2 regions of the Brevibacillus brevis NBRC 100599 genome follow, and region 2 is predicted to be linked to the other one. Evidence: a T-box and tRNA genes for the amino acid it is inferred to sense, from the RefSeq annotation. Region 2 holds a T-box; the other holds one or more tRNA genes.

Region 1 (4,430 bases), 2.2 Mb from region 2:
ATGAGGTGTTCCGTTGTGCGGAGATCTTTGCGCTGACGTTACTAGAATGGTGCGGTGTAGCTGAAAGAGTGACAGAGTAAAGATATCCAAATATTTAAAATTCAAGACAGGAAGGCACGGGTATGAGGGAGAATGATTGCAAGGTGAACGCCAATCAATGAGGGTGGGGATATGCCGATGAAAAAAACGTGCTTTATCGGGGGAGAATGGGTGCCAGCTACTGTTCATGCACCCCTACTCTCTCCATGTACGGGTCAAGAGATTGCACAAATTTCGCAAGCAGACTCATCATTGGTTGAAAAAGCAATTGCTGCGGCCCACGAAGCGACTGCCGTCATGCGGCGCCTTTCTGCCTATCAACGTGCCTTCCTACTTGAAAGAATCTCGATTTTGATGAATGAACGTTTGGAGGAAGCGGCGCGGATCATCGCAATAGAAGCGGGGAAACCAATCAAAACAGCCCGTGGTGAAGTGATTCGAACCATTCAGACGTATAAGTTTGCGGCAGAGGAAGCCAAACGCCTCCACGGCGAAATCGTACCTCTCGATGCAGCGATCGGGGGAGAGGGACGCTTGGCTTATACCGTGCGTGAACCACTGGGAGTTATCGGGGCCATTACACCCTTTCCTTTTCCGATGAATCTCGTTGCCCATAAGGTCGGACCTGCTCTCGCTGCTGGCAATACCGTAGTTCTCAAGCCAGCATCGCAGACACCGCTTAGCGCATTGTTTCTCGCAGAGCTCGCAGAGCAAGCTGGTGTGCCTGCTGGCGCCCTCAATGTGATCACGGGTAGTGGGGCGAGCGTTGGCGATCAAATCGTGTCTGACCCGAGAGTCAGGGCGGTGACCTTTACAGGGAATCCAATTGTTGGGCTGGATATACGCAATCGAGCGGGAATGAAAAGAGTCACGCTCGAGCTGGGATCGAATTCGGCAGTGATCGTTGATCGCGATGTGCAACTGAATGAAGTGATTCCCCGATGCGTTTTTGGCGCCTTCGCCTACTCTGGGCAGGTATGCATCTCTGTGCAAAGAATTTATGTGGTCAAAGAAATCTATCAGGATTTCGTCCAACGTTTTGTTGAACAAACACGAGCACTACGCGGTGGTGATTCGCTTTCTGAGGATGCGGACTATTCCGCTATGATCAATCCCCGGGAAACAGAACGTGCGATGGAGTGGATTCATGAGGCACTCCTACAAGGGGCGCGTTTGGAGTGTGGGGGACAGATCGTGGATCGGATGCTCCAGCCTACGGTGTTGACGGGTGTTCCGGCAGATGCAAAAGTATCTTGTCAGGAAGTACTCGGCCCTGTCGTTCTCATCAATCCAGTGGAGTCGGTCCGGCATGGCATTACGTTGGTCAACGATTCCCGCTTTGGATTACAGGCTGGTGTCTATACCAACAATCTGTCGTTGGCTTTGGAAGCGGCAGAAGAACTTCGCGTGGGCGGTGTGATGGTAAATGATATTCCGACATTTCGCGTGGACCATATGCCCTATGGTGGCGTAAAGGAGAGCGGACTTGGTCGGGAAGGGGTCAAATACGCGATAGAAGAAATGACGGAATTGAAACTCGTTGCCATCAAGCGATAAAAGAAATAATGAAAGAGCTCTTGCAAAAAATAGTAGAGCTGTGATATAATTTATATTGTTGAAATACGGAGGGATACCGAAGTGGTCATAACGGGGCGGTCTTGAAAACCGTTAGAGTGCAAGCTCACGCGGGTTCGAATCCTGCTCCCTCCGCCATAAATACAAATGAACCGACTCCAGTTGAAAAGCTGGGGTCTTTTTTATGGTCGAGAGCTTTGAGAGTGGTTGTCGGCTCTTTTTTGTAAAAATATCAGAAAATAAAGAAAACTATTATATAATGGAGAGGAGACTATAACTGATGGGGGAATTTGCATGCTTGAAGCGCAAAGGGTTCGTAGAAATGCACTTGGCGATATTTTGCGAAGAAGTCGTGGACGAAATCCTGATAAGCCTGCCCTATACTTTGAGGAAGAAGTATTGACCTACACGCAGCTTGATCAGCTTGCTAACAAGACAGCTCATTCGCTTCTTTCCAAAGGCTTGCAAAAAGGGGAGCGGGTAGCAGTATTGTCACGCAACTCGATGGATTTTGCGATTCTAAACTTTGGGATAGCAAAAGCAGGGGCCATCATGGTGCCGATCAACTTCATGTTGAATAAAGAAGATGTCGCCTATATTTTCGGTCATGCGGAAGTGAGTGCGTGCTTCGCAGCTCCCGAATTCATGCAACTCGCCCAAGACGGACTCCAATTAGCTGGAATGTCCCCCAAGCTGCTTTCTCTTATGTCCAAACCAGCCGTACAAGCAGGGGAATGGTTGCCTTTTCGCACGCTGATTGAAGCGGCAGACGACCACGAGCCTGAAGTAGACATAGTGGACGAAGATGTTGTGCAGATTTTGTATACCAGCGGAACGGAATCAAAGCCAAAGGGCGTTATGCTCACACATAAAAGCATTATCTCCGAATATGTCAGCACGATTATCGAAGGCGGGATGACTCAGGATGATGTGGCTGTTCATGCACTTCCCTTGTTCCATAGTGCACAGCTTCACTGCTTTTTGGGACCGTACGTGTATCTAGGTGGAAGTGGAATTATTTTGGAACAGGCAACCCCAGCGTTGATGCTACAGACAGTAGAGACGTATAAGGCGACTCAGTTGTTTTGCCCGCCAACTGTGTGGATTGCTTTACTGCGGTCTCCCGATTTTGCCGCGCGTAATTTGAGTTCTTTGCAAAAGTGCTACTATGGTGCAGCAATCATGCCAGTAGAAGTGTTAAAAGAGCTCGGTAAACGCCTTCCAAACGCTCAGTTTTACAATTTTTACGGACAGACGGAAGTGGCGCCATTAGCAACTGTGTTACAACCGAAGGATCAGATGAGAAAACCAGGCTCTGCAGGCAAGCCAGCATTAAATGTGGAAACGAAAATCGTCGATGATGACGGGAATGAAGTCCCTCGTGGTAGTGTTGGTGAAATTGTACACAGGACCAGCCATGCGATGCTGGGGTATTTCCGAGATGAGGAAAAGACACAGGCTGCCTTCCAAGGAGGGTGGTTTCACAGCGGGGATTTAGGCATCATGGATGACGAAGGCTATATCACGGTCGTTGACCGGAAAAAAGATATGATTAAATCGGGGGGAGAGAACGTAGCAAGCAGGGAGGTTGAGGAGCTTATTTATCAACATCCGAAAGTGTCAGAGGTCGCTGTGATCGGAGTTCCCCATCCGTTCTGGATCGAAGCAGTGACGGCTGTTGTTGTCCCAAAAGCGGGTGAGTTACTGACTGCTGACGAGATGCTTGCTTTTTGCAAAGACCGCCTTTCCTCCTTCAAAGCACCCAAATATGTAGTGATTGCTGACAATCTTCCTCGAAACCCCAGCGGAAAAATCTTGAAAAGAGAGTTGCGCCTCCGATACGAAACACTGACGACTTAGCCAGTCACAAGGTCTAAAGCACAGAAAAACCCGCTCTGTTATGGAGCGGGCGTTTGCTGCTGTGATTATTTGACGTTGGAAACAGTTGGGCGATCGGCTTGAATGACTTCAAAACGATAACCTTTTTCCTTCAAATACGAAATGATTTGGGGGAGAGCTTCAGCTGTTGGCGACTTGGTGCTGGAATCATGCATCAAGACAACGATTTCTTTTTGTGACTTTACTTGCTGCTTTACATTTGCCAGTGCCTGCGCGGCTGTGTACTTGTTGCTCCTTGCATCGCCGTTTGTTACATTCCAGTCGATAAACGTATAGCCACGTTGTTTTGCTTCTTCTTTGATCGCATGCATGACGGTCTGCTGCTTGTTATAACGTGTGGGATCTTGATATTTCAAACTAACGGTATTCGTACTGCCACCTGGATAGCGGTACACGGTTGGTTTTACGCCAATTGCCTTTTCAATCATTTGACTACCTTTTTCCACGTCTGCAAAAAAGCCATCCATATTTTTGTAAAGAAGCTGATAATTATGGGAATACGAATGTCCTCCCACCGCATGTCCTTCAGCTACGATCCGTTTGAGAATGGCCTCATGACCAGCTACCTCACGGCCCACAATAAAGAAAGTGGCTTTGACCTGATGCGCTTTCAGCGTATCCAAAATGCGTGGAGTGACAGGTGAAGGTCCATCGTCAAAGGTTAAATAAGCGATCTTCTCAGAAGACTTCGGTGTCTGAGGGATCGGCTTTGTAGCTGGTTCAGGCTTCTTCGTTTGATTGGTCGTTCCTTTTTGTTTGTCAGTCTGCGGTGGAGTCGGTGTCTCTGGTTTTGCTGGCTTAGATGGTTTTGGTTGTTCTGGTTTCGGTTGCTCCGGTTTCTTTGGTTGTTCTGGCTGCTTTGGTTGCTTCTGTTGAAGCGGCTGCATCGGGATAAACGGTTCATCGCCATAGATCAA
Region 2 (4,430 bases):
ATATAGCTGAAAATGTAATCCCAACGTCCGCAATTCAGTCCTGCACTATGCTCGCGCAGCTCATACAGAATCTCATCCATCTCAAAGGCTGCGAGAATCGTTTCGATCAATACTGTCGCCCGAATTGTACCGCGTGGAATATTTAATTCATCCTGCGCGAAAAGGAAGACGTCGTTCCAGAGTCGAGCCTCCAAGTGGCTTTCCAGTTTCGGTAAGTAGAAATACGGTGCTGTCTGATTCGCGATAAGAGCATCTACGTTGTGGTAAAAGTAAAGTCCGAAATCAAGCAGGCTACCGGAGATCGGTTTTTGATCGAGGAGGATGTGCTTTTCTTCAAGATGCCAGCCACGAGGACGCACGATCAAAACCGCTGTCTTTTCATTGAGGGTGTATGATTTGCCCTCCGGACTGATGTAAGAGATATTGCGGCGTACCGCATCCTTCATGTTGATTTGGCCTTGGATGGTGTTCTCCCAGGTCGGTGAGTTCGCGTCCTCAAAGTCAGCCATGAAAAGTCGAGCACCCGAGTTCAGTGCATTGATGACCATTTTTCGGTCACCCGAAGGTCCTGTAATCTCCACCCGTCTGTCCTGCAAATCTTTGGGCAATGGAGCAACAGTCCAATCTCCTTTACGAATGTCCGCTGTCTCCTGTAGAAAATCCGGCAGTTGGCCTGCATCGATTTGCAATTGACGCTCCACGCGTTTCGCCAACAATTGTTGTCGTCTGTCGCCAAACCTTTGCTCCAGCTTCATCACGAATTGAATCGCTTCTGGTGTCAGGATTTCTTGATAACCAGGGTGCATCTCACCGGAAATCTGCACCTCCAGCGGATATGGATTCGTTGGTACGGTAGTCAAAACAGCCCCTCCTCCCTCAATTCAAAGTTATTATGGTACAGATTGATAAAATTATTTTTATTATATAACAGTAGTGACAAAAAAAATGTCCTTACTCCTGATACCCGCTGCCACTACAATGACTGCAGCATACATGCCCGTCTCCCATGCACTTGTGGCAAGCCGCTCCGTTGGCATCACGACCAACGCCTCCACATCTTGGGCAATTTTGTTCTCCGTTTCCTTCACACCGATAACAGTCCATTCTCCATTCCTCCATTTCTGTATTAAAACAATATTCTTAAAATTTGTTTTTATTATATAACAGAGATTAGTACAGTGCAACACGTTTTTTAAAAAAATTCGCCTGTATTAGTACACAATATAAAACAGCCCTTGACCCGTTATGGATCAAGAGCTGCTTTTTAAATCTCTCGGTTATTACTTCGGTGCGATCTTGTCTACTCCGCCCATGTATGGACGAAGAACTTCTGGAATCACGATTGCTCCGTCTGCCTCTTGGTAGTTCTCCAAGATCGCTGCTACTGTACGTCCAATCGCCAAACCAGAACCATTCAATGTATGCACAAATTCCGGCTTCGATTTCGTATCGCGACGGAAACGGATATTGGCACGGCGCGCTTGGAAATCTTCAAAGTTCGAGCAAGACGAAATCTCACGGTATGTGTCGCCGCTCGGAATCCAAACCTCGATGTCGAATTTCTTCGCAGCCGTAAATCCGAGATCGCCTGTGCACATGCTAAGAACACGGTATGGTAGTCCAAGCAGTTGAAGTACCTTTTCAGCGTTTTTCACCAGCTTGTCGAGTTCGTCATAAGACTCTTCTGGTTTCACGAATTTCACCAGCTCAACTTTGTTGAATTGATGCTGACGAATCAACCCACGCGTATCACGCCCGGCAGAACCCGCTTCCGAGCGGAAACATGCGCTGAAAGCAGTGTAATAGCGAGGGAGATCCGCTCCATCCATGATTTCATCACGATGCATATTGGTGACTGGCACCTCTGCCGTTGGAATCAGGAAGTAATCTGGTCCCTCGATTTTGAATGCATCCTCTTCAAACTTAGGCAATTGACCCGTTCCCGTCATACTCGTACGGTTGACGATAAACGGTGGGATCACTTCTTCATAGCCATGCTCGTTCGAGTGCAAATCCATCATGAAGTTCATCAGTGCGCGCTCCAGACGTGCGCCCAAGCCTTTATAGAAAACAAAACGGCTCCCTGTTACTTTTGCCGCGGTTTCAAAATCGAGGATGCCTGCTTGGCTAGCCAGCTCCCAGTGAGGCTTAATCTCGAAGTCAAACGCACGTGGCTCTCCCCATGTCCAGGCAATCACGTTATCGTCTTCTGTCGTACCGATCGGCGTGCTTTCATGCGGAAGGTTCGGAAGGCTCAGCAAAATGAACTCCAGCTGTTCATCCAGTTGGCGCAGCTCTTCATCCAAAGCCTTGATGCGCTCATTTACTTCTTTCATTTCCGCGATCAGATGGTCTGCATTTTCCTTATTGCGTTTCATAACCGCTACTTGTTCGGATACCGTGTTACGCTTATTTTTCAACGCTTCTGCTTCTTGGATGACTTCGCGACGCTTTTCATCTACTTCTACGAATTGATCCAACGCAGAAATATCTTCATTACGGTGAGCCAAACGGCGTTTTACTTCTTCTAGATCCTGGCGTAATACTTTTACGTCCAACATGTGTAAATCCCTCCGAATCGTTTTGAAAAAAAACAAAAAACACCCGTCCCCTGGTAAGGGACGAGTGTTGTATACCCGCGTTGCCACCCTCGTTGACACATGCAGTAATCCTTCATGCATATGTCCACTCTTCCGTCATAACGGGACGGTTCCGGACAAAGTTGTTGTTCCTTTGCCACTCCGAGATGGATTCCCTCACATAACCGGATCGGTTCGCACCTACCACCGACTCTCTAGGCCTGGCTCTTGTGAAGTACTTGTTCTCATCATCGCATTCTCATTCATGAATACTATTATTGTTAACTGTACTACAGGTTCTATACGTATGTAAAGAGCAGCCCACCTCGATCTTTACAGAAAAAAGAAGATCGGCGCCTTTTTAAGGGCCCGATCTTCCGGTATGACAACTAGCTTCTGTATTCCTTAACCATGTCGAGAAAGTATTTGTGCAGTCTTGTATCTTCGGTCAATTCTGGGTGAAAGGCTGCTGCCAAATAGTGACCGCTTCGGGCGACAACAATCTTGTCTTCGTGCTTAGCCAAGACTTGACCGTTCTCTCCCACTTCCATGATATACGGTGCCCGGATGAACACTGCCGGGTAATCTGCCCCCACATCGGCAACAGGCATCAAGACTTCAAAGCTCTCCTTTTGGCGACCAAAAGCATTCCGCTCCACTTTGATATCCATCAAGCCTAAATGGTAATCGTCTTGTCCTTGAATCCGTTTCGCCAGAAGAATCGCTCCTGCGCAAGTTCCGAAGATCGGCTTGTTCGCCTTACCGAACTCTTGAACCGCCTCCATGAATCCGTACTTGTGCATCAGCTTGCTAATCGTGGTGCTTTCTCCGCCAGGAATGACCAGTCCATCAAGGTCATCCAGTTCTTCTACTCTTTTGACCGGGACAGCTGTGGCACCAACCTCTTCTAGCATTCGCAGATGTTCTGCTACAGCTCCTTGTAGAGCGAGTACGCCGATTTTCATGCTACTCACCTTACCAGCCGCGCTCTTGCATGCGATCAGCTTCACGAATTTTGGAGATTTCGATTCCTGGCATTGCCGTCCCCAAGCCTTTGGATACGCGAGCAATCAGTTCGTAATCCGTGTAGTGGGTGGTCGCTTCCACGATCGCGCGAGCAAACTTCTCTGGATTCTCTGATTTAAAGATACCAGAGCCAACAAACACGCCATCGGAACCGAGTTGCATCATCAGGGCAGCATCTGCTGGTGTTGCTACTCCACCTGCTGCGAAGTTTACAACTGGCAGCTTACCTGTTTTGTGTACCTCTTCAAGCAGTTCGTATGGGGCACCCAGGTTTTTGGCTTCCGCCATCAGTTCATCGTAGGACATGGCTTGCACTTTACGGATTTGGGACATCATCGTGCGCATGTGACGAACAGCCTCTACAATGTTTCCGGTACCTGGCTCTCCTTTTGTGCGGATCATGGATGCACCTTCCCCAATACGGCGGAGGGCTTCACCCAGATCACGGGCGCCACATACAAACGGTACAGTGAACTCTTTTTTATTGATATGGTACAAGTCATCTGCCGGAGTGAGCACTTCACTCTCATCGAGATAATCTACACCCAGAGATTCGAGAACACGCGCTTCAACAAAATGACCGATACGAGCTTTTGCCATAACAGGGATCGAAACAGCATTCAGTACTTCCTCTACAATGCTAAGGTCAGCCATACGCGCAACTCCACCAGCTGCACGAATGTCAGACGGTACACGCTCCAAAGCCATTACAGCAACAGCACCCGCTGCTTCTGCAATTTTCGCTTGTTCAGCATTCACGACGTCCATAATGACGCCGCCTTTTTGCATTTCAGCCATACCTCTTTTAACGCGGGACGTTCCTAC

Evidence for each region. A T-box is a leader RNA that pairs with one kind of tRNA and senses whether it is charged. The one in region 2 lies ahead of serS (serine--tRNA ligase), so its partner is inferred to be a tRNA-Ser.
Region 1: it encodes a tRNA-Ser, which carries the amino acid that the T-box ahead of serS (serine--tRNA ligase) is inferred to sense. The anticodon was not compared.

Annotation. Positions count from the first base shown of each region.
Region 1 is NC_012491.1:2,187,754-2,192,183, forward strand. It holds gene BBR47_RS10780 (peptidase) at 1-80, shown strand, start outside; gene BBR47_RS10785 (aldehyde dehydrogenase family protein) at 178-1,596, shown strand; tRNA gene BBR47_RS10790 (tRNA-Ser) at 1,664-1,752, shown strand; gene BBR47_RS10795 (acyl-CoA synthetase) at 1,909-3,474, shown strand; gene BBR47_RS10800 (exo-beta-N-acetylmuramidase NamZ domain-containing protein) at 3,540-4,430, opposite strand, start outside.
Region 2 is NC_012491.1:30,588-35,017, reverse strand. It holds gene aceB (malate synthase A) at 1-860, opposite strand, end outside; gene BBR47_RS29970 (hypothetical protein) at 921-1,088, opposite strand; gene serS (serine--tRNA ligase) at 1,281-2,561, opposite strand; T-box leader at 2,615-2,840, opposite strand; gene pdxT (pyridoxal 5'-phosphate synthase glutaminase subunit PdxT) at 2,969-3,544, opposite strand; gene pdxS (pyridoxal 5'-phosphate synthase lyase subunit PdxS) at 3,555-4,430, opposite strand, start outside.